DNA from 2 places in the Streptomyces sp. NPDC050263 genome. Region 1 is predicted to be linked to the other one. Evidence: predicted binding sites of a transcription regulator. Region 1 holds the regulator's gene; the other holds the start of a gene.
The links. The regulator HrcA, encoded in region 1, represses chaperone genes, less so after heat shock. The targets are predictions, from matches to a motif close to TTNGCACTCNGNNNNNCNGAGTGCNAA.

Region 1 (14,750 bases):
CTGCCCCGGGACCTCGACGTCGAGCACGGCGAGATCACGCCGAGCCTGAAGCTGAAGCGGCCCGTCGTGGAGCGGGAGTACAAGCACCTCATCGACGAGATGTACGCCGGAGCGCGCGAGGCGTGACGCACCACCCGTATTAGGCCAGTGCGCCGGAGCGGGGGCGGAGTCCGAATGCTCGGATTCCGCCCCTCAACCGTGCGTCATCGAGCACGCGCGTACACACGTGTACACCTGCGCAGCACGCTTCTCGCTCATGACGGCCCACTTCGGTAACCCAGCGCTCATGGCCGGGATCGGTCTGTCACCCTGAGGGCATCCGAACCGTCCGGGGAGCTGCGCATGGGGGCCATTCCGACCCAACGGGAGACCGTCTCCCGTGCCGACGGCGCGCCCGCGCACTCGGGCGGGCTCCCGCACACCCGTACGACCCTGGCCGGCAGCCCCCTCGCGCCCGGCACCGCCCGCGACCTGGTCCGCGCCGCGCTGACGGAGTGGGCCGGCCCCGGCCTGCCCGGCCCCGGGGAGCTCGGCGAGCGGTGTGCGCAGGACGCGATACTCGTCGTCAGCGAGCTCGTCACGAACGCCGTCGTCCACGCCGGCACCGACGTCGAGCTGGTGTGCCGGCTGGAGGAGGAGCCCGGACACCCCGACGGCTGCCTCGCGGTCGTCGTCGAGGTCTCCGACCACCACCCCTCCCGCGCCCCACGCGACGGCGCGCCCGAACAGCCGCACGGGACACCGTCGTACGAGATGCCGGAGTACGGCCGCGGCCTGCGCCTGGTCGCCGCGCTCGCCGACGCCTGGGGGGTGACGTACCGCAGGGGGACGAAGACCGTGTGGGCGCGACTGGTGCCGAGCGCCGAGCCCTACGACCTCGGTCCGGTCGACGGCCCCGCCCCGGGCCTCCTCGAAGCCCTCGCCCCCGAGCCGCAGCCGGTCGGACGGGGCGACCCGGACTGGCTCAACCGCGGCGCCCTCTCCTTCCTCGCCGAGGCCTCCGACCTGCTCGCCGGACAGCTCGACGAGGACCTGGTGGCCGCGCTGACCGGCCAGCTCCTCGTGCCGCGGCTCGCCGACTGGTGCGCGGTCTGGCTGGAGGACGAGGTCGGCGGGCGCGGTGACTGGGCCGGCGGGCCCGGTCCGCGGCTGGCCCGGGTCTGGCACGGCGGCGAGCACCTCATCGAGGAACTGCGCCGCGCCCTGGAGAAGGATCCGCCGTGTCCGCCCGACGGCGGCCCGCAGTCCGGACCCGAGGCCTTCCCCTGGCCCGGCACGGTGCTCGGCCCGCGCGGCGCGTCGCTCGCCTACCGGCTGATCGCCGGCGGCCGCCCGCTGGGCACCCTGGTCATCGGCCGAGCCGGACTGCCCGCCTTTCCCGACGAGGTCACCGGGCTCGTCGAGGACCTCGGCCGCCGGGTGGCGCTCGCCATCGGCGCGGCCCGGCAGTACGCCCGCCAGGCCACCATCAGCGCCGTCCTGCAGCGCGGGCTGCTGCCCGGCGCGGTCGCGGAGATTCCCGGCGTGCACAGCGCCCTCGTCTACGAGCCGCGCGAGCAGGGCGGGCCGAGCGGCGACTTCTACGACCTTTTCCCGGCGGGCGACGGCCGCTGGTGCTTCGCGGTGGGCGACGTCCAGGGCAAGGGCCCGGAGGCGGCCGTCGTCATCGGCCTCGCCCGGCCCTGGCTGCGGCTGCTGGCCCGCGAGGGCTACCGCGTCGCCGACGTCCTGGACCGCCTCAACCAGCTCCTCCTCGACGACGCGACCGAGGCAGCCGACGCCGCCGCCCGCGCCTTCGTCGGCCCCGCCGGGCCGGGCGAGGGCCCGCAGACCCGCTTCCTCTCCCTCCTCTACGGCGAACTGACCCCCTTCGAGGGCGGCGTCCGCTGCACCCTCGCCTCCGCCGGCCACCCGCTGCCGCTGCTGCTCGCACCGGACGGCTCGGTCGCCACCGCAGGGCGCCCGCAGACCCTCCTCGGGGTCATCGAGGACGTCACATACACCAGCGACAGCCTGGAACTGCGGACCGGAGACAGCCTGCTGTGCGTCACCGACGGGGTCACCGAACGGCGGTCGGGCTCCCGGCAGTTCGACGACGGCGACGGCCTGGCCACCGCGCTCGCCGGGTGCGCCGGGCTCGACGCGGAGCTGATCGCGGCGCGGATCCGACGTCTGGTGCACGAGTTCGGCGAGCAGCCGCCGGAGGACGACCTGGCGCTCCTGGTGCTTCAAGCGGGATAGAGGGTTCGGGCGGGACAGTGGGTTCGGGCGGGACAGTGGGTTCGGGCGGGATGGCGGGTTCAAGCAGGACAGCCGGTTCGGGCGGGACGGCGGGTTCGGGCGAGGGAGACGGGGTGGTCGGACCCGGCGGATGTATCGTCCGTTTCGTGCCGATGGCGAAGAATGATGTATTTGACGCGCCCACCCGTCGACGCGTCCTGATCGCCGGCGCGGGGATCGGGCTGACCGTGACCGCCTGTACCCGTGAAGCCGATCAGCCGCAGGGCGCCCACGGGCCCGCCCCCCACGGCGTCCGCCAGGCCGGGGTGACGACCCCGCAACAGGCCACCGCGCTGCTGCTGGCGTACGACTTCGATCCCGAGCTGCGCGGCGCGGCGGGCGTGCGTGCGCTGAAGGCCGTGCTCGGCGCGTGGACCCGCACGCTGGTGGAGCGCGGGTCCGCCGAGGCCGCTCTCATCACCACCGTCGGCATCGGCCCCCGGCTGCCCGCCCGTCTCGGCGTCCCCGCGCCCGCCGCCCTGCGCGAGCTGCCGCCCTTCCCCGGCGAGCGTCTCGATCCCGCCCGCTGCGGCGGTGACGTGCTCGTACAGCTGTGTGCCGACAGCGCCGACGCCACCGAGGCGGCCGCCGCGACCCTGACCCGGCTGGCCGGGGACGCCCTGCGCCCGCGCTGGCGGCAGGCCGGCTTCCTGGCGCCGTCCCCCGACGCCGACGGCGCCCCACGCGACCTGCTCGGCTTCAAGAACGGCAGCGCCAACCCGACCCCCGAGGAGTGCGAACGCTGGGTCTGGACGGGCGACGCCACCTACCTCGTCGTCCGGCGCGTCCATCTGCGCGTCGAGGACTTCGCGCGGCTCTCCGTGCACCGCCAGGAAGAGATCATCGGCCGTCGCCGCGCGGACGGCGGCCCGCTGGAAGGCGGCCGGGACGCCCCGCCGCACTCCCACGTCCGCGCCGCCGGCCCCGGCCTCGACGCCGGCGCCCGGATGCTGCGCCGCGGCTACTCCTACGCCGACGGCCCCACCGACCAGGGCCTGCTGTTCCTCGCCTTCATGCGGGACCCGGCGCTCTTCACCCGGGTGCAGCGGCGGATGTCCGCGCAGGACGAGCTGAGCAGGTTCAGCGAGGCCCGGGGCTCGGCGGTGGCGTACGTCCTGCCGGGGGCGCGTCCGGGGCGGCCGCTGGGGGCGGAGCTGCTGGGCTGAGGCGTCGCGAGAAACGGGGCGGTGCCGACGTGCGGGACAATGGACCCCATGCCTTCCGCACTCCCCGACGGTGAGCCCGTCCCCACCGACGGTGCACTGCCCGCGCCCGCGCTCGTCGGCGCCGCCGACCGCCCCCTCGGGTTCTACCTGCACGTCCCGTACTGCGCGACCCGCTGCGGCTACTGCGACTTCAACACGTACACCGCCACCGAGCTGCGCGGCACGGGCGGGGTCCTCGCCTCCCGCGAGAACTACGCGGACACGCTGATCGACGAGGTCCGGCTGGCCCGCAAGGTCCTCGGCGACGACCCGCGCGAGGTCCGCACGGTCTTCGTCGGCGGCGGCACGCCGACCCTGCTGCCGGCGTCCGACCTCGTGCGGATGCTGGGCGCGATCCGCGACGAGTTCGGGCTCGCGGCGGACGCGGAGGTGACGACGGAGGCCAACCCCGAGTCCGTCGACCCCGCCTACCTGGCCACCCTCCGCCGGGGCGGCTTCAACCGGATCTCCTTCGGCATGCAGAGCGCCAAGCAGCATGTGCTGCGCGTGCTGGACCGGACCCACACGCCGGGCCGCCCCGAGCGTTGCGTGGCGGAGGCCCGCGCGGTCGGCTTCGAGCACGTCAACCTGGACCTGATCTACGGGACGCCCGGAGAGTCGGACGACGACTGGCGGGCCTCGCTGGACGCCGCGCTGGGCGCCGGCCCGGACCATGTCTCGGCCTACGCGCTGATCGTCGAGGAGGGCACGCAGCTGGCGCGCCGGATCCGGCGCGGCGAGGTTCCGATGACCGACGACGACGTCCACGCCGACCGGTATCTGATCGCGGACGAGGTGATGTCCGCGGCGGGCTTCGACTGGTACGAGGTCTCCAACTGGGCGACCTCCGCCGCCGGGCGCTGTCTGCACAACGAGCTGTACTGGCGGGGCGCCGACTGGTGGGGCGCGGGGCCGGGCGCCCACTCCCATGTCGGCGGGGTGCGGTGGTGGAACGTCAAGCATCCGGGCGCGTATGCGGCGGCGCTGGCGGAGGGGCGGTCGCCGGGGGCGGGGCGGGAACTGCTGTCGGAGGAGGACCGGCGGGTGGAGCGGGTGCTGTTGGAGCTGCGGTTGCGGGAGGGGGTTCCGTTGTCGCTGCTGAAGGAGGACGGTCTGGCGGCCTCCCGGCGGGCGCTGGCGGAGGGCCTGCTGGCCGCGGAGCCGTACGAGGAGGGCCGAGCGGTGCTGACGCTGCGCGGGCGGCTGCTGGCGGACGCGGTGGTGCGGGACCTGGTGGACTGAGGGTTTTTCGCCCCCGCCGCCCCTTCCCGTCCCATCCCTGGGGGCTGCCGCACCCAGACCCCCGCTTCGGCCCCGAAAGGGCCTCGTCCTCAAACGCCGGACGGGCTGAAAACTAGACGGTCACGAAGTCGATCAGTTCCTCGACCCTGCCCAGCAGTTCCGGTTCCAGGTCCCGGTATGAGCTCACTCGTGCCAGGATCGCCTGCCACACCGCCCCCGTGTTCTCCGGCGGCCAGCCCACGGCGCGGCAGACGCCCGTCTTCCAGTCCTGGCCGTGGGGGACGCGGGGCCATGCCTCGATGCCTACGGACGACGGTTTCACCGCCTCCCAGATGTCGATGTACGGGTGGCCCACGACCAGGGCGTGTTCGCTGGTGACCGACTGGGCGATGCGCCATTCCTTCGTGCCGGGGAGGAGATGGTCCACCAGGATGCCCAGCTTTGCGTCCCGGTCCGGGGCGAAGTCGGCGACGATCTTCGGGAGGTCGTCCACGCCCTCCAGGTACTCCACGACCACGCCCTCCACGCGGAGGTCGTCGCCCCAGACCTTCTCGACCAGCTCGGCGTCGTGCCGGCCCTCGACGTAGATGCGGCCGGCGCGGGCCACGCGTGCGCGTGCGCCGGGGACGGCCACCGAACCGGAGGCGGTGCGGGTGGGGCGTACGGGACCGGCTGAGGGCGGCCTGACCAGCGTGACGACGCGGCCCTCCAGCAGGAAGCCCCTGGGCTCCAGCGGGAACACACGGTGCTTGCCGAAGCGGTCCTCCAGGGTCACCGTGCCCGCCTCGCAGCGGATCACCGCGCCGCAGAAACCGGTGCCCGGCTCCTCCACCACCAGGCCGGGCTCCGCCGCGACCTCGGGGACGGGCCGGGGCTTCTTCCACGGCGGGGTCAGATCGGCGGAGTACTGGCGCATTCGGATGACGATAGGAGAAGCTCGGGCGCGATCAGGACGACACGCCGAATCTGGCCGCCAGCGCGTCCCGCTGGGCCCGGACGAACGTCGCGTCCACCACCGCCCCGTGACCCGGCACGTACAGCGCGTCCTCGCCGCCGAGGTCCAGGAGCCGGTCGAGGGCGGCGGGCCAGTGGGAGGGGACGGCGTCCGGGCCCGCCTGCGGTTCGCCGGACTCCTCGACCAGGTCGCCGCAGAAGACCACCTCCGGCGAGCCGGGGGCGGCGGGGACGAGGATCGCGAGGTCGTGGGCGGTGTGGCCCGGGCCCACGTTGGCCAGCAGGACCTGGCGGCCCTCGCCCAGGTCGAGGGTCCACTCGCCGCAGACCAGGTGACGGGGCCGGACCAGCGTGTCCACGGCCTCCGTCGCCGCGGTCTCGGCCAGGCCGCCTCGCACCGCGTCCGCCCGCAGCTCCTCGGCCGACACGGTGTCCACGCCCACCGCCCCGAAGACCTCGGCGCCCGCGAACGCGGCCGCGCCGAAGACATGGTCGAAGTGGGGATGGGTGAGCGCGAGATGGGTCACACGGCCGCCGGTGAGCTCCTCGGCCTGCGCCCGCAGCCGGGCTCCCTCCGCGAGGCTCGACCCGGCGTCGACCATCAGTGCCGCGCCCGCCCCGACGACCAGCCCGGCCGTGCAGTCCCAGCCCGGCAGCCGGCACATTCCGACCCCGGCCGCGACCCGCTCCCACCCGAGCTCTTCCCAAGTCACCGTCATACCGCGACGCTAGCCGTATATCGCCCCCGCCCGACCGACCGCCGTCGGCCGACCTTGCCCCGGGTGTACCCCACAGCCGTACACTGGGCCGGGGAACGCTGGCACTCGGATGTGACGAGTGCCAGGGACAGTGTCAGGGCAGGTGTCAGGACAGGCGCCCAGGGGACTGGGGACGACTTCTGGAGGTGTGCGCGGTTGCTGAGTGAACGCAGGCTCCAGGTGCTGCGCGCCATCGTCCAGGACTACGTCGGCACCGAGGAGCCGGTCGGTTCCAAGGCGCTCACCGAGCGGCACAACCTCGGCGTGTCCCCGGCGACGGTCCGCAACGACATGGCCGCCCTGGAGGACGAGGGGTTCATCGCCCAGCCGCACACCAGTGCCGGGCGGATCCCCACGGACAAGGGCTACCGGCTGTTCGTCGACAAGCTGGCCGGCGTCAAGCCGATGACCGGCCCGGAGCGCCGGGCCATCCAGAACTTCCTCGACGGCGCCGTCGACCTCGACGACGTGGTGGCCCGGACCGTTCGGCTGCTCGCGCAGCTCACCCGGCAGGTCGCGGTCGTGCAGTACCCGTCGCTGACCCGGTCCACCGTGCGGCACGTGGAACTGCTTCTCCTCGCGCCGGCCCGGCTGATGCTCGTGCTGATCACGGACACCGGGCGGGTCGAGCAGCGGCTCGTGGACTGCCCGGCGCCCTTCGGGGAGACGTCTTTGGCGGATCTACGCGCGCGGCTCAACAGCCGGGTCGCGGGCCGCCGGTTCGCGGATGTGCCGCGGCTGGTGGAGGACCTGCCGGAAGCCTTCGAGGCGGAGGACCGCGGCACGGTCACGACGGTGCTCTCCACCCTGCTGGAGACGCTCGTCGAGGAGAACGAGGAGCGGCTGATGATCGGCGGCACCGCCAATCTCACCCGCTTCGGACATGACTTTCCCCTCACCATCCGCCCCGTCCTGGAGGCCCTGGAGGAGCAGGTCGTGCTCCTCAAACTCCTTGGCGAGGCGGGGGATTCGGGCATGACCGTACGCATCGGTCACGAGAACGCCTATGAGGGACTCAACTCCACTTCGGTGGTGTCGGTCGGCTACGGTTCGGGCGGCGAGGCAGTCGCCAAACTCGGCGTGGTCGGACCGACCCGCATGGATTACCCGGGAACGATGGGAGCGGTACGAGCGGTGGCACGGTACGTCGGACAGATCCTGGCGGAGTCCTGAGTGGCCACGGACTACTACGCCGTCCTCGGCGTGCGCCGCGACGCGTCGCAGGAAGAGATCAAGAAGGCCTTCCGGCGGCTCGCGCGCGAGCTGCACCCGGACGTCAACCCGGATCCGAAGACCCAGGAGCGGTTCAAGGAGATCAACGCCGCTTACGAGGTGTTGTCGGACCCGCAGAAGAAGCAGGTCTACGACCTCGGCGGCGACCCGCTGTCCCAGGCGGGCGGCGGAGCCGCGGGCGGCTTCGGGGCCGGTGGCTTCGGCAACTTCTCGGACATCATGGACGCGTTCTTCGGGACGGCGTCGCAGCGCGGGCCGCGTTCGCGCACCCGGCGCGGCCAGGACGCGATGATCCGGCTGGAGGTCGACCTCGAGGAGGCCGCCTTCGGCACGACGAAGGACATCCAGGTCGACACGGCGATCGTCTGCACCACCTGCAGCGGTGAGGGCGCGGCGCCGGGCACGACCGCCCAGACGTGTGACATGTGCCGCGGTCGCGGTGAGGTGTCGCAGGTCACGCGGTCCTTCCTGGGCCAGGTCATGACCTCGCGGCCGTGTCCGCAGTGCCAGGGCTTCGGAACCGTGGTTCCCACGCCCTGCCCGGAGTGCGCCGGTGACGGCCGCGTCCGCTCCCGTCGCACGCTCACGGTGAAGATCCCGGCCGGTGTCGACAACGGCACCCGGATCCAGCTGGCGGGCGAGGGCGAGGTCGGCCCCGGCGGCGGTCCCGCCGGCGACCTGTACGTGGAGATCCACGAGCTGCCGCACGCGATGTTCCAGCGCCGCGGCGACGACCTGCACTGCACGGTCACGCTCCCGATGACGGCGGCCGCGCTCGGCACGAAGGTGCCCCTGGAGACGCTGGACGGTCTGGAGGAGGTCGACATCCGGCCCGGCACCCAGTCCGGCCAGTCGATCCCGCTGCACGGCCGGGGCGTCACGCATCTGCGGGGCGGCGGGCGCGGCGATCTCATCGTGCACGTCGAGGTGCAGACGCCGAGCAAGCTCGATCCCGAGCAGGAGCGGCTGCTGCGCGAGTTCGCGAAGCTGCGCGGCGAGGAGCGGCCCACGGGTCAGTTCCAGCCCGGGCAGCAAGGCTTGTTCTCGCGGCTGAAGGACGCCTTCAACGGGCGCTGAGCCCCGGGCGGAGGCCGCCGCAGGGCGACTGAAAGATGGCCGAAAGACGACCGAAGGGTACGGGCCACCGGCACGCATGCCGGTGGCCTATGCCGTTGGACGGCCGGATTCGGACTTGTTCGGAGGACGTGACAACATGCCGTCATGTCCTCCGCACTGACCGATCTCTTCCCGCATCCGATCGTGCAGGCCCCGATGGCGGGCGGTGTCTCCGTCCCGCAGCTCGTCGCGGCCGTGGCCGAGGCGGGCGGGCTCGGGTTCCTCGCCGCCGGATACAAGACGGCCGACGGCATGTACCAGGAGATCAAGCAACTGCGGAGTCTCACCGGCCGCCCCTTCGGCGTGAACCTCTTCATGCCGCAGCCCGAGTATCCCGGTGCGAGCACCGGCTCCACCGGAGCGGCCAACGCCGCGCCCCCTTCTGGCGCCGTCGAGGTCTACGCCCATCAGCTGGCCGGTGAGGCCGCCTGGTACGAGACCGAGCTCGGCGACCCCGACAGCGGCCGTGACGACGGCTACGACGCCAAGCTCGCCGTGCTGCTCGACAACCCCGTGCCGGTGGTGTCGTTCCACTTCGGCGTCCCGAGCCGCGAGGCGCTGGACTCCCTGCGCCGCGCGGGAACGTTCACCCTGGTCACCGCGACCACCGTCGACGAGGCCCTCGCCGTGGAGCGGGCCGGCGCCGACGCGGTGATCGTGCAGGGCGTCGAGGCCGGCGGCCACCAGGGCACCCACCGGGACAACCCGGAGAACGACCGCGCCGGCATCGGCCTGCTCTCCCTGGTCGCCCAGGTCCGCGCGTCCGTCGGCCTGCCGATCGTCGCCGCGGGCGGCCTCATGCGCGGCAGCCAGATCGCCGCGGTCCTCGCGGCCGGCGCGAGCGCGGCCCAGCTGGGCACCGCGTTCCTCGCCACGCCCGAGTCCGGCGCGCACGCCGTGCACAAGCAGGCGCTGACCAACCCCCTGTTCGTCCGCACCGAGCTGACCCGCGCCTTCTCCGGCCGCCCGGCCCGCGGCCTGGTCAACCGCTTCCTGCGCGAGCACGGGCCGTACGCGCCCGCCGCCTACCCGGAGGTGCACCACCTCACCTCGCCGCTGCGCAAGGCGGCCGCCAAGGCGGGCGACGCGCAGGGCATGGCCCTGTGGGCGGGCCAGGGCCACCGGCTGGCCCGCGAACTGCCCGCCGGGCAGCTGGTGGAGGTCCTGCTGTCCGAACTCGTCGAGGCCCGGACAGCGTTGTCGGAGCTCGCAGTGGACGCTCCGGCGGACCTGGACGGCGGCGACCGATGACCGCGCCCGTCTTCGTCGTGGACGAACTGCCCGCCGGCCGCGCCGAGTTCGTGCTGGACGGTCCCGAGGGCCGGCACGCCGTCTCCGTGAAGCGGCTGCGGGCCGGCGAGGAGGTCGTCCTGACCGACGGCGCCGGACGCTGGGCGCAGGGCGAGGTCGTCGCCGCCGAGGGCAAGGACCGGCTGGTCGTGCGCCTGGCAGAGGTGATCGAGGAGGCCGTCGAAGCGCCCCGGATCACCGTCGTCCAGGCCCTGCCCAAGGGCGACCGGGGTGAGCTGGCCGTCGAGACGATGACCGAGACCGGCGTCGACGCGATCGTGCCGTGGGCGGCCGCGCGCTGCATCACGCAGTGGAAGGGGGAGCGCGGGGCGAAGGCGCTCGCCAAGTGGCGGGCCACCGCCCGCGAGGCCGGCAAGCAGTCCCGCCGGGTGCGCTTCCCCGAGGTCGCCGAGGCCGCGACGAGCAAGCAGGTGGCGGCACTTCTGGCGCGGGCCGACTTCGCCGCCGTCCTGCACGAGGACCGCGACTACCGCAGCGAGCCCCTCGCCCTCGCCCAACTCCCCACCGAGGGCGAGATCGTGGTCGTCGTGGGCCCCGAAGGGGGCGTGTCGCCCGATGAGTTGGCGCTCTTCGAGGAGGCGGGCGCGAAGGCGTACCGGCTCGGGCGGAGCGTCCTGCGCACCTCGACCGCCGGCACGGCGGCCGCGGCCCTGATCCTGGGCAGAACCGGCCGCTGGTCCTGACCTGCCGACCGTGAGCGCGGTCCCGAGCGTGGCCGCATACGGGCTACCGCGCCGCCCGGTCGAGTGGCACGCTGCCCTCCATGGGGGCATTGAGGCGGATTTTGCTTCTCGTGGGCGCCGTCGTGTCGGCGGGGGGCGTGGTGGCCTGTGATCCGGGCGGGCTGAGCAGCATGTCGGTGGCGTACACCACCGACGAGGCGGCGACGGCCGAACTCGGGCGGCGGGACGTGGACGTGCGCTGGCTGACCTGCACGGCCCAGTACAAGGACCCGGACAAGGCGGGGACCGTCGCCTCCGTCGACTGCCGGGGGAAGACCGGCGACGGACGGGACATCACCGTCACCGGCGAGGTCGCCCGGGCGGTCGACGGGGCGTGTGTGCGCGGGGACCTGACCGCCGTCGTGGGGAAGAAACAGGTGTTCCGGGTGACCGGGCTCGGCGACTGCAAGTCCGCGACGCCGTCGCCCGTCAAACCGTCCGGCTCCGCGCAGCCCGGCGCCCGGCCGACGGTCACCGTGACGGTGACGGTCACCGAGACCGTCCGCGATGGCGACAATGGCACAGGTAAGTGATCGAAACCCCTGACCAGCGGGCTCGCCGTTGCATACAGTGATCCGGTGACACAGTCCGCGACGCCTGCTGCGTATCTCAGATTCCCGCACCTGCACGGCGAGTTGGTGGCCTTCGCCGCCGAGGACGACGTGTGGCTCGCGCCCCTCGACGGCGGCCGCGCCTGGCGGGTCAGCGCCGACAACATGCCGGTCTCCCTCCCGCGCATCTCGCCCGACGGCACCACCGTCGCCTGGACCTCCACCCGGGACGGCGCCCCCGAGGTGCACATCGCCCCCGTGGACGGAGGCCCGTCGACCCGGCTGACGTACTGGGGGAGTTGGCAGACCCGGGTGCGCGGCTGGACCCCGGAGGGCCGGGTCCTCGCCGTCAGCACCCACGACCAGGCCACCCTGCGCCGCAGTTGGGCCCGCGCCGTCCCGGTGGACGGCGGACCGCCGACGACCCTGCCGTACGGGCCCGTCGGCGGCGTCGCGTACGGGCCGCACACCGTGCTGCTGTCCGCGCCGATGGGCCGCGAGGCCGCCCACTGGAAGCGCTACCGGGGCGGCACGGCGGGCAAGCTGTGGATCGACCGGGACGGCGACGGCGGGTTCGTCCGGCTGCACCAGGAGCTGGACGGCAACATCGAGTACCCGGTGTGGGCGGGGGACCGGATCGCGTTCCTGTCCGACCACGAGGGCACGGGCGCCCTGTACTCGTCGCTCGCCGACGGCTCCGACCTGCGCCGCCACACACCTCTCGACGGTTTTTACGCCCGGCAGGCCGCCGGTGACGGCACGCGGGTCGTGTACATGTCCGCGGGTGAGCTGTGGCTGCTGGACGATCTGGACGGCGCCGAACCCCGCCGCCTCGACGTCCGCCTCGGCGGCCAGCGCACCGACCGGCGCCCCTACCCGGTGACCGCCGCCCGCTGGCTGGGCGGGGCCGCCCCCGACCACACCGCGCGCGGCAGCGCCGTGGAGGTGCGCGGAGCCGTCCACTGGGTCACCCACCGCGCCGGACCCGCCCGCGCGCTCGCCGCCGAACCCGGCGTCCGGGCCAGGCTGCCGCGCACCTTCCGCACGGAGGGCGAGGAGTGGGCCGTGTGGGTGACGGACGCGGAGGGCGAGGACGCGCTGGAGTTCGCCCCGGCCACCGGTCCGGTCCCCGGCGCCACCCCGCGCCGGCTCGCCGCCGGACGGCTCGGGCGGGTCCTGGAGCTCGCCATGGCGCCCGACGGCAGCCGCGCCGCCGTCGCGGCGCACGACGGACGGCTGCTGCTCGTCGAGCGGGAGACCGGAGAGGTCCGCGAGGTCGACAGCAGCCCCGACGGCGAGGTGTGCGACCTGGTCTTCTCGCCGGACTCGGCATGGCTGGCCTGGTCGCACCCCGGGCCGCGCCCGCTCAGCCAGCTCAAGCTCGCAGGCGTCACCGACCTGTCGGTCACCGAGGCGACCCCGCTGCGCTTCCGCGACTACGCGCCCACGTTCACCCTCGACGGCAAGCACCTCGCGTTCCTCTCCACCCGCGCCTTCGACCCGGTCTACGACCAGCACGCCTTCGACCTCTCCTTCGTGGCCGGCGCCCGCCCGCACCTCATCACCCTCGCGGCGACGACGCCGTCCCCCTTCGGCCCGCAGCGGCACGGCAAGCCGTTCGAGGCGCCGGAGAAGGAGGAGACGCCCGACAGCGAGGGCACCCCGACCACCCGGATCGACCTGGAGGGCCTCGCCGACCGGATAGTGCCCTTCCCCGTCGAGGCCGGCCGCTACTCCGGGCTGGCCGCGGCGAAGGACGGCGTGCTGTGGCTGCGGCACCCCGTGCGCGGTGTCCTCGGCGCCTCCCGCGCCACCCCGGACGACCCCGATCCCGACACCGAGCTGGAGCGCTACGACCTCGCCCAGCAGCGCCTCGAACACCTCTGCGCCGACGCCGACGGCTTCGAGGTCAGCGGCGACGGCAAACGGCTGCTGCTGTGGACCGACGGCAAGCTCAAGGTCGTCCCCAGCGACCGGCGCGCCTCCGGCGACGAGGACAGCGACAGCAACATCACCGTCGACCTCAGCCGGATCCGCCGCATCGTCGACCCGGCCGCGGAGTGGCGGCAGATGTACGACGAGACCGGCCGGATCATGCGGGACAACTTCTGGCGGCCGGATCTCGGCGGCGTCGACTGGGACGGCGTCCTCGACCGCTACCGGCCCGTGCTCGATCGGGTCGCGACCCACGACGACCTCGTCGACCTGCTGTGGGAGGTGCACGGCGAACTCGGCACCTCGCACGCCTACGTCATGCCGCGCGGCGGCCGGGGCGGCGCCCGGCAGGGGCTGCTGGGCGCGGACGTCTCCCGTCATGAGGACGGCAGTTGGCGCATCGACCGCGTGCTGCCCTCGGAGACCTCCGACCCCGACGCCCGCTCCCCGCTCGCCGCACCGGGCGTCGCGGTGCGCGCGGGGGACGCGGTCGTCGCCGTCGGCGGCCAGCCGGTGGACCCGGTCACCGGGCCCGGACCGCTGCTCGTCGGGACGGCGGGCAAGGTCGTCGAGCTGACGATCTCGCCGTCCGGCGGGGGCGAGCCGAGACACGCGGTGGTCGTCCCGGTCGCGGACGAGGAGGCGCTGCGCTACCACGCGTGGGTCGCGGACCGGCGGGCGTATGTGCACGAGGCGTCGGGCGGGCGGCTGGGGTATCTGCACGTGCCCGACATGCAGGCGCCGGGGTGGGCACAGATCCACCGTGACCTGCGGGTCGAGGTGGCGCGGGAGGGGCTGATCGTGGACGTCCGGGAGAACCGCGGCGGCCACACCTCGCAACTGGTCGTCGAGAAGCTCGCGCGGCGGATCGTCGGATGGGACGTGCCGCGCGGGATGCGGGCGTCCAGCTATCCGGAGGACGCGCCCCGGGGGCCGGTCGTCGCCGTCGCCAACGAGTTCTCCGGGTCGGACGGGGACATCGTCAACGCGGCGATCAAGGCGCTCGGGATCGGGCCGGTGGTCGGCACCCGCACGTGGGGCGGGACGATCGGGATCGACAGCCGGTACCGGTTGGTCGACGGAACGCTGATCACACAGCCCAAGTACGCGATCTGGCTGGAGGGTTACGGCTGGGGCGTCGAGAACCACGGCGTCGACCCGGACGTCGAGGTGGTCTGCGCTCCGCAGGACTACGCGGCGCAGCGGGACGTGCAACTGGACGAGGCGGTACGCCTGGCGCTGGCGGCCCTGGAGGAGCGACCGGCGAAAACGCCGCCCGGCATGCCCACCTGAGGGGCGCGGGGCTGTATCGGTATGCGGCTCCGCCGCGGGGTGCGATCAACCACGAGTGACCCGCACCCGACGGCGATACGATGCGCACACTCACCCGCACTACCGAGGGGACCGAATGGCAGGGGAACCGCAGGACGACTGTCTGTTCTG
Region 2 (14,750 bases), on a different contig from region 1:
GCCGCTCCTTCTCCCACGGAGATCCATCAGAAGCCCCCTAGACCGGCCGTCCGATCAACATCGTCGGCGCCCCCGCGACCCGGGTCATGAACACGGTCGCCGAGTTCCGCCCGTGCGCCTTGGGCAGCGCCTTCCTGCGCAGTTCCTCCGGTTCCACCGCCGACCCCCGCTTCTTCACGGTCAGGATCCCCACCTCCCGCTCCCGCAACAGCGCCTTCAACTTCTTGACGTTGAACGGGAGTTGATCGGTGATCTCATAGGCGGAGGCGTACGGGGTCACGTGCAGCTCGTCCGCGGTGACGTAGGCGATGGTGGGGTCGATCAGCCCGCCCTCCAGGCCCGCGGCCACCTCGGCGACGAGGTGAGCCCGGATGACGGCGCCGTCGGGTTCGTACAAGTACCGTCCGACGGGGCGGACCCGGGGGTCGGGCAGCATGGTGGCGGGCGAGGCCCACACCCCGGCCTGCGAGGGCAACAGCATCGCCCGCCGGGCACCGGGCGTCACTCGCGCGCCGAACCACAGCATGGCTTCCTTGACGTCGCCCCTGTCCGAGACCCACTCGGCCTCGGCATCCGCGGGGATCGCCTCGTGGGGGATGCCCGGCGCGATCTTCAGTACGCCGCACGGCGCCTTGCGGGCGGCCTCGACGGCCCACGACAACGGCGGCGAGTAGCTCTCCGGATCGAAGACGCGCCCGCGTCCGCCCCTGCGCGCCGGATCGACGAAGACGGCGTCGTAGCCGCCGGTGTCCACCTCGGTGACGTCCGCTTCCCGCACCTCGATGAGGTCATCGAGCCCGAGTGCCTCGGCGTTGGCCCGGGCCGCCGCCGCCGTCAGCGGATCCCGGTCCACGGCCAGCACCCGGATCCCGGCCCGGGCGAGCGCGATGGCGTCCCCGCCGATCCCGCAGCACAGGTCGGCGACGGAGCGGATGCCCACCGCATGGAAACACTCGGCCCGGTATGCGGCGACGCTCGCCCGCGTCGACTGCTCCACCCCGTTGGGCGTGAAGAACATCCGCTCCGCGTCCTCGGCCCCGAACTTCACCGCCGCCCGCTGCCGCAGCCGCGCCTGACCGAGCGCCGCGGACACCAGTTCGGCGGGATGCTCGCGCCGCAACCGCGTGGCGACGCCGAGCTCGTCGGCGGGGGCGGTGCCGCGCACCAGGTCGAGGAGGGCGCGGCCCTCGGGGGTGAGGAGGGGAGCGAGGTCGTTCACCAGGCCATTGTCGGCCACCCCGGCAGCCGCTGTGGGCCAGTCGGTGGACGGTGGACGCTTCGGCGGCGGTGTCGGGCGGGCTTCCGGGTCGGTGGCTGCGAGGATCCGGCGCCATGGGATCTGTCGTACAAGATGATGACAAGTGCGGACGTTTTCAGGGCCTCCGCGCTCGGACGCGCATCCGGAGTACCGGTCTCAGGCCTGCCGGTCTCAGGACTGTCGTCGGCCTCCTCGCCCTGGCCTCGATCGCGACGGGCTGCGCGGGGGCCGGGGGAGGGGCCGGCGGCGGGGTGGGCAGCGGCGGGGTGGGCAAGGGAGCCAGCCCCGCGCCGGGCCAGCCGCCCGAGCAGGCGGAGTCCGCCGCGCCGCCCGCCCGCGCCCTGCACTCGTACGCCGCCCGGCTCCGCGCCGCCCAGCAGGCCCGGGTGGCCGCCGCGCGGCGCTGGGGCCTGAAGAAGGTCCCGCTGACACCTCCCGCGCCGCCCGCGCACAAGCCGGAGATCACGACCCGCAAGGGCTTCGAGGTCGCCGACCACGAGGAACTCGGTCTCCCGCCGGTCTTCACGACGATCCCGACCAAGGACAGGATCGTGTTCCTCACCATCGACGACGGCGCCGAGAAGGACCCCGCGTTCCTGCGCATGATGAGCGAGCTGAAGATCCCGTACACCGCGTTCCTCAGCGACTACCTGGTCAAGGACGACTACGGCTACTTCAAGAAGATGCGGGATCTGGGCGTGGGCCTGAACAACCACACCCTCCACCACCCCTACCTGCCCGCCCTCTCCTACGCCCGCCAGAAGCGCGAGATCTGCGGCATGCAGGACGTGATCGAGAAGCGCTACGGCGAGCGCCCCGCCCTCTTCCGGCCGCCGTACGGCAACTACGACCAGGACAGCCTGCGCGCCGCGAAGACCTGCGGCGTGCGCTACGCCCCGCTCTGGGCGGAGGAGGTCTTCGTCGACCACTGGGAGTACCGCGAGTGGGACCAGGACCTCCACCCCGGCGACATCGTCCTGAGCCACTTCCGCGGCCGCAAGGACTGGAAGGGCTCGATGCCCGACATGGTCCGCCGCTTCCTGAACAAGGTCACGGACAAGGGGTACGCGGTGGCCCGGCTGGAGGACTACCTGTGAGGACGCGGCGGGGCCCGACGACCGTACGGCTGATCCTGGCGACGGCTCTGGCGACGGTTCTGGCGACGACGACCCTGACCGGCTGCGCCCAGTCCGTCGACCCCATCGAACGGCTGGGCAAGAAGGCCGCCGCCCGGGTGCATCCGCCCGGCCCGGCCGAGCCCGCCCCCTACCGCCGCTGGGGCCTGACGGCCCCGCTCGCCCCGGCCCCGAAGGACCCGTCCCGTTCGCAGGCGGGCAGCCCGGGCGCGGCCCTCCCCCCGGTCGTCGACCGCATCCCGACCGCCGACAAGGTCGTCTTCCTCACCTACGACGACGGCGCCGAGCGCGACCCCCGCTTCATCGACATGGTCCGCGAACTGCGCCTCCCGGTGAGCATGTTCCTCACGGACAGCGTGGTGGGCCCGGGCTACGCGCACTTCGCCCGGCTGCAGTCGGTCGGCGCGAACATCCAGAACCACACCCTGGACCACCCGGCCCTGCGCGGCCTGCCCTACGCCGGCCAGCGCGCCGAGATCTGCGGCCAGCAGGACAAACTCCGCGCCCGCTTCGGCCTGCGCCCCCGCCTCTTCCGCCCGCCGTACGGCGTCTACGACACCACCACCCGCCGCGCCGCCGCCGACTGCGGCATCACGGCGATCGTCCTGTGGCGCGTCTCGATGGGCCCCGCCGACCTCGCCTACACCCACGGCCCGCACCACCTCCACCCCGGCGACATCATCGCCGTGGCCCCGGACGAGTCGCCGGGCCCCGGCCTGAGAGAACGCACGACCCGACTCCTGCGACGGGTACAGGAGCAGGGCCTGACGGTGGGGCGGTTGGAGGACTACGTCTGAGAGCACTTTCCGGCGCGAGGCGGGTGTCTGTCTTTCAGCCCGTCCGGAGCTTGAGGACAAGGCCCCTCCAGGGCCGATTTCCCGCCGACGCGCCGCGGGCATTGGCACTCCGCTTGACCGAGTGCTAACCGCGGTCATAGTCTCGCTTCTGGCACTCACCCCTGGAGAGTGCCAATAGCGACGGGCAGGTCCGGCACCCGCGACGACGGATCCACCTGGTCGCCACCTCAGACAGTTAGCCCCGTGAGATCTCCGAAGGGGGAGGTCGGATCGTGACGACCACCAGCTCCAAGGTTGCCATCAAGCCGCTCGAGGACCGCATTGTGGTCCAGCCGCTCGACGCCGAGCAGACCACCGCCTCTGGCCTGGTCATCCCGGACACCGCGAAGGAGAAGCCCCAGGAGGGCGCCGTCCTCGCCGTTGGTCCGGGTCGCTTCGAGAACGGCGAGCGCCTGCCGCTCGACGTCAAGGTCGGCGACGTCGTCCTGTACAGCAAGTACGGCGGTACCGAGGTGAAGTACAACGGCGAGGAGTACCTCGTCCTCTCGGCTCGCGACGTGCTCGCGATCATCGAGAAGTAATTCACCCGGTTTTGCAGTGAACTGCGCCCCCGGCCCCCGCGACTCAGTGAAGCCGGGTGCTGGGGGCGCAGTTCGTTTCACCCACGTTTTCCGAGAGGGCTGAACCGCTCCCATGGCGAAGATCCTGAAGTTCGACGAGGACGCCCGTCGCGCCCTCGAGCGCGGCGTCAACAAGCTTGCCGACACGGTCAAGGTGACGATCGGCCCCAAGGGCCGCAACGTCGTCATCGACAAGAAGTTCGGCGCTCCCACCATCACCAACGACGGTGTCACGATCGCCCGTGAGGTCGAGCTCGACGACCCGTACGAGAACCTCGGCGCCCAGCTGGTGAAGGAGGTGGCGACCAAGACCAACGACATCGCGGGCGACGGCACCACCACCGCCACCGTGCTCGCGCAGGCGCTGGTCCGCGAGGGCCTGAAGAACGTCGCCGCCGGTGCCTCCCCGGCCTCCCTGAAGAAGGGCATCGACGCCGCCGTCAAGGCCGTCTCCGAGGAGCTGCTCGCCTCGGCCCGCCCGATCGAGGACAAGGCCGACATCGCCGCCGTCGCCGCGCTGTCCGCCCAGGACACGCAGGTCGGCGAGCTCATCGCCGAGGCGATGGACAAGGTCGGCAAGGACGGTGTCATCACCGTCGAGGAGTCCAACACCTTCGGTCTGGAGCTGGACTTCACCGAGGGCATGGCCTTCGACAAGGGCTACCTGTCGCCGTACTTCGTGACGGACCAGGAGCGCATGGAGGCCGTCCTCGAGGACCCCTACATCCTCATCAACCAGGGCAAGATCTCCTCGATCTCCGACCTGCTGCCGCTGCTGGAGAAGGTCATCCAGACCAACTCCTCCCGGCCGCTGCTGATCATCGCCGAGGACCTCGAGGGCGAGGCGCTCTCCACCCTCGTCGTCAACAAGATCCGCGGCACCTTCAACGCGGTCGCCGTCAAGGCCCCGGGCTTCGGTGACCGTCGCAAGGCGATGCTCCAGGACTTGGCCGTCCTCACCGGCGCCACCGTCATCTCCGAGGAGGTCGGCCTCAAGCTCGACCAGGTCGGCGTCGACGTGCTGGGCTCCGCCCGCCGCGTCACCGTCACCAAGGACGACACCACGGTCGTCGACGGCGCCGGCGACTCCTCCGAGGTCACGGGCCGCGTCGCGCAGATCAAGGCCGAGATCGAGAACACGGACTCCGACTGGGACCGCGAGAAGCTCCAGGAGCGCCTCGCGAAGCTGGCCGGCGGCGTGTGCGTGATCAAGGTCGGCGCCGCCACCGAGGTGGAGCTGAAGGAGAAGAAGCACCGTCTCGAGGACGCCATCTCCGCGACCCGCGCCGCGGTCGAGGAGGGCATCGTCTCCGGTGGCGGCTCCGCGCTCGTCCACGCCGTGAAGGTCCTCGAGGGCAACCTCGGCAAGACCGGCGACGAGGCCACCGGTGTCGCCGTGGTCCGCAAGGCCGCCGTCGAGCCGCTGCGCTGGATCGCCGAGAACGCCGGCCTGGAGGGTTACGTCATCACCTCCAAGGTCGCCGAGCTCGACAAGGGCCAGGGCTTCAACGCCGCCACCGGCGAGTACGGCGACCTGGTCAAGGCCGGCGTCATCGACCCGGTCAAGGTCACCCGCTCCGCCCTGGAGAACGCCGCCTCCATCGCCTCCCTGCTCCTCACGACCGAGACCCTGGTCGTCGAGAAGAAGGAAGAGGAAGAGCCGGCCGCCGGCGGTCACAGCCACGGCCACTCCCACTGACGCACCGCGTCGGTACACCCGGCAGTATCGAGGCCCGAAGTCCCGAAAGGGACCTCGGGCCTTCGCCGTGGTCCGACACGCGTCGACCGCCGTGTCGGACCGGCACAGCGGGAACTCCAGCCGCCCACCACCAGCAGCCGTCGATCGCCGCCCATGCCCACTGAGGCCCGGCACCCTGCAGACAAGGGGCGTCGGGCCTCAGCGTCTTCCATGGTCGCGCTACTGCTCCAGCGCGTCCAGCACGCCCAGCTGCCCCATCAGCCCGAGCCGGTCGTACTGCCACCAGCCCTCGACGATCTTTCCGTCCTCCCGGCACCGGAAGACAGTCGTCCCGGTCATGGTGACCTTCCGCCCGGTCGCCGGGATCCCGACGAAGTCGCCCGTGTGGGTCGCGCTCCAGCTCCACCGGTTGCACACGCGGTCGCCCTCGCCGAACTGGTCGTCCAGGGAGAAGGCGAAGTCGAAGCCGCCCCGCCACCGCTCGATCTCCCGCCGCATCGCGTCCATCCCCATGGTGTCCTGCTCATTGGCGGGATCATGATCGTGATAGTCCTCGGCGACCAGCCCGTCGAGCGGCGGCAGCTCACCCCGGGCGCCGATGGTCTCGAAGAACCGCCGAGCCGTGTCCGCGTACAACTGCTCGTCCCGTACGACGTCGAGATCCGTGAACGTCGGCATCTCGTCGCACAGCGCCACCAGCTCCCGGAAGACCTTGTCGGTCTCCGGAAGGTTCGAGTTCCGCATCGCTTCCTCGTACGACGGGAACTCCACGATCTCGATGAAGTGCGACGCGTCGGAGCGGTCCTTGCCGACCACCGCGTGCGTCGCCGTCCGCTTCCCCTTGGTCTGTTCGACCCATGTGTCCATCAGCCGATCCATCTCGTCGAACCGGCTGGTCCTACAGTCGATGAGCTGCACGAACGTCATGACACCGCCTCCGGCCCCCCTGGGTCCGGTTCCCTCGAGTCCTATTTACCCACCGGAGCGCCGATGTCACCCGACCACTGCCCACGGGCTGTCACTGAGGCCCGTACTTCCGCCCCGTCTTCGAGCTGATCCCGCCCAGCAGCGACCGCGGCGTGACCTTCACCAGCCCCATCAGCGCCTTGTAGCGCGGGTCCGGGATCGACAGCGACTTCCCGCGCGCCAGATCGTGCAGCGCCGCAGCGACCAGCTTGTCCGCGTCCAGCCACATCCAGCCCGGGATGTTGTCCGTGCCCATCCCGGCCCGCTCGTGGAACTCCGTGCGCACGAACCCGGGGCACAGCGCCATCAGCCGGACGCCCGTACCGGCCAGATCCTTCGCCGCGCCCTGCGTGAACTGCACGACCCACGCCTTGGACGCCCCGTACGTCCCGCGCGGCACGAAGGCCGCCACCGAGGCCACGTTGACGACGCCCCCGCGCCCGCGCTCCCGCATCCCCGCCGTCGCCGCGGACGTCAGCCGCAGCACCGCCTCGCAGTGCACCTTGAGCATCTTCAGCTCGTCGGCCATGGAGACGTCGAGGTAGCGGCCCTTGTTGCCGAAGCCGGCGTTGTTGACCAGCAGGTCGACGGGGTTCTTGCGGTCGCCGAGCCGGGCGGCGACCTTCTCGATGCCGTCGTCCGTCGCCAGGTCGGCCGTCAGCACCTCCGCCTCGATGCCGTGCCGGTCGTGCAACTCGGTCGCCTGCTCGCGCAGCCGCTTGGTGTCCCGTGCCACGAGGACGAGATCGTGCCCGTCCGCCGCCAGTCTGCGCGCGAACGCGGCGCCGATCCCCGCGGTCGAACCCGTAATGAGAGCCGTTGTCATGCCGCAAGGTTAGTGACCCGGAGTGTCCGCGTCCGTTCTCTGCACGCGGCCTCCCGAACGTGAAGGCGGCGTGTGCGCCGCTCCCGTGCGGCCCCTCCGGTGAGGTCCTTTCAACCCCCGTACTTCTCGACGTGCTTGCGGGCGTTCGCCAGCGCCTCCGGATGCAGTGCCTCGCCCGCCGCGAGCAGCCGGGGCAGCAGTTCCCGGTTCGTGGTGACGGCCCGGAACTGCATCCGCGCCGTCACGTCGTGCTCCGGCACATGGACGATCTCCACCGCGTCCCCCGCGCGGATCTCACCGGGCACGATCACCCGCAGGTACGCGCCCGTCGCCGCCTTCTGCGTGAACCGCTTGACCCACCGCTCCTCGCCCAGGTGGCCCTGGAAGGTGCGGCACGGGATCCGCCCGGCGCTCACCTCCAGCACCACCTCGGCGCCGATCCGCCAGCGCTCGCCGATCCGCGCGTCGGAGACATCGAGCCCTTCGGTGGTGAGGTTCTCGCCGAACGCGCCGTTGGCCAGCGTGCGCCCCAGCTCGCGCCCCCAGTCGTCGAGGTCCTCGCGCGCGACGGCGTACACCGCCTGGTCGTCCCCGCCGTGATGGCGCAGGTCGCACACCGTGTCCCCGGCCAGACCGCTGCCGCCTTCCCCCTTCGGCCCGGGCGCGAAGACCCGCACCGCCCCCTCGACCGGCTGCTTGTCGATCCCGGTCAGCCCCTGCGGCTGATCGGTGTACGGCACGGCCTTCGGGCGGCCCAGATTGACAGACAGAAGCCTCATACCGGCAACGGTAGGCGATGTGGATCAAAGTGTCGACGCGTTATTCGCGCCGTGACCCAAGACTTGCTTATGGTCGGCTATCCTCGACGGATGATCGAGGCCCGTCATCTCCGCGTCCTGCGTGCCGTGGCCGCCACCGGCTCCTTCTCGGCGGCCGGGCGCGAACTGGGCTGCACGCAGCCGGCCGTCAGCCAGCAGATGAAGGCCCTGGAGGCCTCCGTGGGCACGCCCCTGCTGGTCCGCAGCGGCCGCGAGATGCGGCTGACCCAGGCGGGCGAGGCCCTCGTCCGGCATGCGGTCGGCATCCTGTCCGGGCTGACCGCCGCCGAGGAGGAGGTCGCCGCGATCGCGGGACTGCGGGCGGGCCGGGTCCGCCTGGTCTCCTTCCCCAGCGGCAGCTCGACGCTGGTCCCGACCGCCCTCGCCGCCCTGCGCGCCGCCCACCCCGGCACCCGCGTCTCCCTGGAGGAGGCCGAGCCGCCGCGGTCGGTCGAGCTGCTCCGCGAGGGGGACTGCGACATCGCCCTCGCCTTCCGCTACGAACGCGCGACGGGCGGCCGCGACACCGAGGCCGGCGCGGCCGCCGGGTCCGCCGGGGCCGTCGACGGAGAATGGGACGACCTGGTCGTACGGCCGTTGCTGAAGGACCGGTTGGTCGCCCTCGTACCCGAGCGGCACCCCCTCGCGCGCGGGGAGTCCGTCGCCATCGGCGATCTCGCCGCCGAGCCGTGGATCGCCGGCTGTCCGCGCTGTCGTGGCCAGCTGGTCCAGGTGTGCGAGAGCGCGGGCTTCACCCCCCGCATCGACTTCGCGACCGACGACTACCCGGCGGTGGTCGGTCTGGTGGGCGCGGGTCTCGGGGTCGCCGTCCTGCCCCAGCTCGCGATCGAGTCCGTACGCCCGCGTGGCGCTCGCGCGCTCACGCTGGAACCGGCGGTGCGGCGGGAGATCGTCGCGCTCACCCTGCCGGACCTGGCCCAGGTCCCGGCGGTGGCGGCCACCCTGGAGCAGCTGGGGTGGGCGGCGGCGCGGCAGTGAGGCGTCGGTGAGACGCGAGTGAGGCGCCAGTGAGGCGCCAGTGAGACGTCAGTGAGACGTCAGTGAAAGGCGGAGGGTACGCGCGCGTGCCCTCCGTCTATGTGCCCTCCGTCCAGGAGAAACGTTCCTTCATGTGTTCGAAGCGGCGTCTCTCGCGCCCGACGACGCCGACACCAGGCGGTTGCGCGCCCGCCCCATGAGCTCTTCGCGCTCGTCCTCGGTCAACCCGCCCCACACGCCGTACGGCTCGCGTACCGCCAGCGCGTGCGCCGCGCACTGCGCTCGGACCGGGCACCTCATGCAGACCTCCTTGGCCGAGTTCTCTCGAGCGCTCCGAGCCGCCCCGCGCTCACCCTCCGGATGGAAGAAGAGCGAACTGTCCACCCCGCGGCAGGCGGCCAGGAGCTGCCAGTCCCACAGGTCCGCGTTCGGTCCGGGAAGGCGGGAGAAATCTGCCATTGCGTGACCCCTTGTAGCCGTGTTGAGCGGATACGGTGCCCACGAGCGTACAACTACGATCTAAGGAGATGAAAATATGACTCATTGCGAATCTAGCCTCAGACACCAGTAAAAGGGAAGAAATAGGGCCGAACGGGGCATGGGTTGTGATGAAAGCTTGAGGGTCCGTGTGGCTGCCTCCACTGTGTCCGCACCCTCACGTAGAGTGCCGAAGAATGCACGCAGCCCCGTAACTCTTTCGAGTGACCGTCGTTGAGAGTGCGGTGGCGGTTGAAAACACAAACGCTCGGGCAGGCGTCCGAGACGGTCGACCGCACAGGTGACGATTCGTACCAGCCTGGAGGCACAAGGTGACGCGCATCAGCTGCGGAGGGCGGCCATGACATCCGTCCTCGTCTGCGACGACTCCCCGCTTGCCCGAGAGGCGCTCCGCCGCGCGGTCGCGACCGTGCCCGGCGTCGAGCGCGTGACGACGGCGGCCAACGGCGAGGAAGTCCTCCGCCGCTGGGGTGCCGACCGCTCGGACCTGATTCTGATGGACGTACGCATGCCCGGACTGGGCGGCGTCGAGACCGTACGGCGGCTGCTGTCCGCCGACCCCGGGGCGCGCATCATCATGCTGACCGTCGCCGAGGACCTCGACGGCGTCGCCCTCGCGGTCGCCGCCGGCGCCCGCGGCTACCTGCACAAGGACGCCTCGCGCGCGGAACTGCGCGCGACCGTCACCCAGGCGCTCGCCGATCCGACCTGGCGGCTCGCCCCGCGCCGGCTGCGCTCGGCCGAGATGGGTGCGGCGCCCACGCTCACCGCGCGTGAGATCCAGGTGCTCGAAGGCATGAGCCACGGCCGCTCCAACGCGGAGATCGGCCGTGAGCTGTTCCTCTCCGAGGACACCGTCAAGACGCACGCCCGACGGCTGTTCAAGAAACTCGGCGCCTCGGACCGCGCGCACGCCGTGGCGCTCGGCTTCCGCTGGGGGCTGGTCCGCTAGGGATCGTCCCTCCGGGGATCCCGGGGATCGTCCCTCCGGGGATCGTCCCCGTCCGCCCGGCCCCGCGGTCCCGGACCCGTCCGACGCAGGACGGTCCTGGGCCGTCCGGCGGATCGGGTCGGCTTCGGGGTGACATCGGTCATTCAGTGAGGGAGCGGGCTCATGCGCGAACTTCCCTGCTCAGACGTGGTGCGGAGGCCCCGCGAGGCCTCCTTGCGCCGCGCCGCGGGCGGGTCCGGGGCACGGTCTCGGCGGGTGCCCGCTGCTCGTTTCGCCGCCGATGCCGCATCCTTGAGGTGTGGAGTTCCTCGGGGACGAGTCGGTCGAGCGGAAGGGGAGGGCGCAGGGGATGAGTTCCGGCGCACCTGCTCATAACGCTTCGGTGCACAACGATGGGCACGGTGCCGCGGCCGGTCCGGCCGCAGTGCACCATGGACCGATGCGCGATGACGAGGCGGTCACTGCCGTGGGGACGATCGGGGCACTCGTCCATCGCGCAGTGGACGGCGACGAACAGGCCACCCATGACCTGCTGGCCCATGTCCACCCGCTGGCGCTGCGCTACTGCCGCACCCGGCTCTCCCGTCTGCCCGGCGACGCGCGCCACTTCGTCGAGGACCTCGCCCAGGAGGTCTGTGTGGCGGTCCTGCTCGCACTGCCCCGCTACCGGGACACCGGCAGGCCCTTCGAGGCCTTCGTCTTCGCCATCGCCGCCCACAAGGTCGCGGACCTCCAGCGCGCCGCCATGCGCCACCCGGGCTCGACGGCGGTCCCGTCCGACGAGATGCCCGAGCGGCCGGACGACTCCCTCGGCCCCGAGGAGCGCGCCCTCCTCAGCAGCGATGCCGAATGGGCCAAGAAACTCATGGCCAACCTGCCCGAGAACCAGCGGGAACTGCTTCTGTTGCGCATCGCGGTCGGCCTCACCGCCGAGGAAACCGGCCAGATGTTGGGAATGTCACCCGGAGCGGTCCGGGTGGCCCAGCACCGCGCGCTGAGCAGACTGCGGGCGCTCGCCGAGCAGTAGGCCCCTCCGCTGAACAGGGTTCGCCCCGTTTCCGTACGAACATACGAAGCCCGGAGTCACACTCGACCGTGGAATTCGGGAGGTGCGCTTCCCGTTAGCATGGACATCCGCACCGATCAAGGCCATTTGGGGAAGGTGTCATGACTGCGAACGTCGACGGAGTGCCCGGAAAATTCGCGACACTCGGGCTGACCTACGACGACGTGCTGCTGCTACCGGGGGCATCCGAGGTGCTCCCCAACGCGGTCGACACCTCGTCCCGCATCTCCCGCAACGTCCGGGTCAACATCCCGCTGCTGTCCGCGGCGATGGACAAGGTGACCGAGTCCCGCATGGCGATCGCGATGGCCCGCCAGGGCGGCGTCGGCGTGCTCCACCGCAACCTCTCCATCGAGGACCAGGTCAACCAGGTCGACCTCGTGAAGCGCTCCGAGTCCGGCATGGTCACCGACCCGATCACCGTGCACCCGGACGCCACGCTGGCCGAGGCCGACGCCCTGTGCGCCAAGTTCCGCATCAGCGGTGTGCCGGTCACCGACCCGGCCGGCAAGCTGCTCGGCATCGTCACCAACCGTGACATGGCCTTCGAGTCCGACCGCAGCCGTCAGGTGCGCGAGGTCATGACCCCGATGCCGTTGGTCACCGGCCAGGTCGGCATCTCCGGCACGGACGCCATGGAGCTCCTGCGCCGCCACAAGATCGAGAAGCTTCCGCTGGTCGACGGGTCGGGCGTCCTCATGGGCCTCATCACCGTCAAGGACTTCGTCAAGGCCGAGAAGTACCCCCATGCCGCCAAGGACACCGAGGGCCGCCTGCTCGTCGGCGCCGCCGTCGGGGCCAGCCCGGAGGCGCTGGAGCGCGCCCAGGCCCTCGCCGAGGCCGGCGTGGACTTCCTGGTCGTCGACACCTCGCACGGCCACAACAGCAACGCCCTCAGCTGGATGTCGAAGATCAAGTCGAGCGTGCGGGTCGACGTGATCGGCGGCAACGTCGCCACCCGCGACGGCGCGCAGGCCCTGATCGACGCCGGTGTCGACGGCATCAAGGTCGGCGTCGGACCCGGCTCGATCTGCACCACCCGCGTGGTCGCCGGTATCGGCGTCCCGCAGGTCACGGCCATCTACGAGGCGTCCCTCGCGGCCCGTCCGGCGGGCATTCCGCTGATCGGCGACGGCGGCCTGCAGTACTCCGGCGACATCGGCAAGGCGCTCGCCGCCGGCGCCGACACCGTGATGCTGGGCAGCCTCCTCGCGGGCTGCGAGGAGTCCCCGGGCGAGCTGCAGTTCATCAACGGCAAGCAGTTCAAGTCCTACCGGGGCATGGGCTCGCTCGGCGCGATGCAGTCCCGCGGCCAGGGCAAGTCGTACTCCAAGGACCGCTATTTCCAGGCGGAGGTCGCGGCCGACGACAAGCTCGTGCCCGAGGGCATCGAGGGCCAGGTGCCCTATCGCGGCCCGCTGGGCAACGTGCTGCACCAGCTGGTCGGCGGTCTGCGCCAGACCATGGGCTATGTGGGCGCCGCCACCATCGAGGAGATGGAGTCCAAGGGCCGCTTCGTCCGCATCACGTCCGCGGGCCTCAAGGAGAGCCACCCGCACGACATCCAGATGACGGTCGAGGCACCGAACTACAGCAACAAGTGACGGCAGCGGTCGCACGGTCGCATGTGACCCGCACGCGCGCGTGAGGCATCCCAAGGGCGGCCCCGGAGACTCCGGGGCCGCCCTTGTCGTACCCGTCGGCGATACTGGTAGACGCTGCAACGCATCAGGGAAAGGCCACACACGTGACTGAGATCGAGATCGGGCGCGGCAAGCGCGGCCGCCGGGCGTACGCATTCGACGACATCGCCGTCGTCCCCAGCCGCCGTACGCGGGACCCGAAGGAGGTCTCGATCGCCTGGCAGATCGACGCCTACCGCTTCGAGCTGCCGTTCCTGGCCGCCCCCATGGACTCGGTCGTCTCCCCGGCCACCGCGATCCGCATCGGCGAGCTCGGCGGCCTCGGCGTCCTCAACCTCGAGGGCCTGTGGACCCGGCACGAGGACCCGCAGCCGCTGCTCGACGAGATCGTCGAGCTGGACGCGGACACCGCGACCCGCCGCCTCCAGGAGATCTACGCGGCCCCTATCAAAGAGGAGCTGATCGGGCAGCGCATCAAGGAGGTGCGCGACTCGGGCGTGGTCACCGCGGCCGCGCTCTCCCCGCAGCGCACCGCCCAGTTCTCCAAGGCCGTGGTCGACGCGGGCGTGGACATCTTCGTCATCCGCGGCACCACGGTCTCGGCGGAGCACGTGTCCGGCTCGCACGAGCCGCTGAACCTGAAGCAGTTCATCTACGAGCTCGACGTCCCGGTGATCGTCGGCGGCTGCGCCACATACACGGCGGCCCTGCACCTGATGCGCACCGGCGCGGCGGGCGTCCTGGTCGGCTTCGGCGGCGGCGCGGCGCACACCACGCGCAACGTGCTGGGCATCCAGGTCCCGATGGCGACGGCCGTGGCGGACGTGGCGGCGGCCCGCCGCGACTACATGGACGAGTCCGGCGGCCGGTACGTGCACGTCATCGCGGACGGCGGCGTCGGCTGGTCCGGTGACCTGGCCAAGGCGATCGCCTGCGGCGCCGACTCGGTGATGATGGGCTCCCCGCTCGCGCGCGCGACCGACGCGCCGGGCCGCGGCCACCACTGGGGCATGGAGGCCGTCAACGAGGAGCTGCCGCGCGGCAAGAAGGTCGACCTCGGCACGGTCGGCACCATCGAGGAGGTCCTGACGGGTCCCTCGCACACGCCCGACGGCTCGATGAACCTCTTCGGCGCCCTGCGCCGCGCGATGGCCACCACCGGCTACAGCGAGCTCAAGGAGTTCCAGCGCGTCGAGGTGACGGTCGCGGACTCGGTGCACCGCCGCTAGCAGCCGCGTAGCGCGACGGCAGGGGCCGGTCGACTCACTCGGGTGAGACGACCGGCCCCTTTCGCATGCCCGGACCGACCGCCGGGCCCGCGGACACGAGGGCGCGTGGTGCGGGATGGGGGCGCACGGTTGCCTTCGAGGCGAATTTCCAAGGACATCGTTCCGGACCCCGGCCCTCGGGGCCCGGCCCGAGTTCCTGAACGAGCCGTCTCCCGGGCCTATGGGCGGCGTCGTGGAAGGGGG

Region 2: groES (co-chaperone GroES) is a predicted target of HrcA. The motif match lies at 3,293-3,319, and genes of this name have one in related genera.

What each region holds. Positions count from the first base shown of each region.
Region 1 is NZ_JBFAKW010000022.1:36,376-51,125, reverse strand. Features, by position in the region: gene AB0J04_RS13375 (AMP-dependent synthetase/ligase) at 1-126, shown strand, start outside; gene AB0J04_RS13370 (SpoIIE family protein phosphatase) at 343-2,241, shown strand; gene AB0J04_RS13365 (Dyp-type peroxidase) at 2,394-3,446, shown strand; gene hemW (radical SAM family heme chaperone HemW) at 3,495-4,727, shown strand; gene AB0J04_RS13355 (DUF3097 domain-containing protein) at 4,840-5,643, opposite strand; gene AB0J04_RS13350 (MBL fold metallo-hydrolase) at 5,675-6,400, opposite strand; gene hrcA (heat-inducible transcriptional repressor HrcA) at 6,596-7,612, shown strand; gene dnaJ (molecular chaperone DnaJ) at 7,613-8,749, shown strand; gene AB0J04_RS13335 (nitronate monooxygenase) at 8,894-10,039, shown strand; gene AB0J04_RS13330 (16S rRNA (uracil(1498)-N(3))-methyltransferase) at 10,036-10,782, shown strand; gene AB0J04_RS13325 (hypothetical protein) at 10,863-11,354, shown strand; gene AB0J04_RS13320 (S41 family peptidase) at 11,400-14,600, shown strand; gene AB0J04_RS13315 (histidine triad nucleotide-binding protein) at 14,716-14,750, shown strand, end outside.
Region 2 is NZ_JBFAKW010000056.1:18,206-32,955, reverse strand. Features, by position in the region: gene AB0J04_RS24410 (methyltransferase domain-containing protein) at 38-1,219, opposite strand; gene AB0J04_RS24405 (polysaccharide deacetylase family protein) at 1,510-2,355, shown strand; gene AB0J04_RS24400 (polysaccharide deacetylase family protein) at 2,352-3,191, shown strand; gene groES (co-chaperone GroES) at 3,464-3,772, shown strand; gene groL (chaperonin GroEL) at 3,885-5,510, shown strand; gene AB0J04_RS24385 (ester cyclase) at 5,730-6,437, opposite strand; gene AB0J04_RS24380 (SDR family oxidoreductase) at 6,529-7,302, opposite strand; gene AB0J04_RS24375 (MOSC domain-containing protein) at 7,413-8,081, opposite strand; gene AB0J04_RS24370 (LysR family transcriptional regulator) at 8,172-9,119, shown strand; gene AB0J04_RS24365 (WhiB family transcriptional regulator) at 9,249-9,578, opposite strand; gene AB0J04_RS24360 (response regulator transcription factor) at 9,958-10,569, shown strand; gene AB0J04_RS24355 (sigma-70 family RNA polymerase sigma factor) at 11,009-11,596, shown strand; gene guaB (IMP dehydrogenase) at 11,737-13,239, shown strand; gene AB0J04_RS24345 (GuaB3 family IMP dehydrogenase-related protein) at 13,383-14,507, shown strand.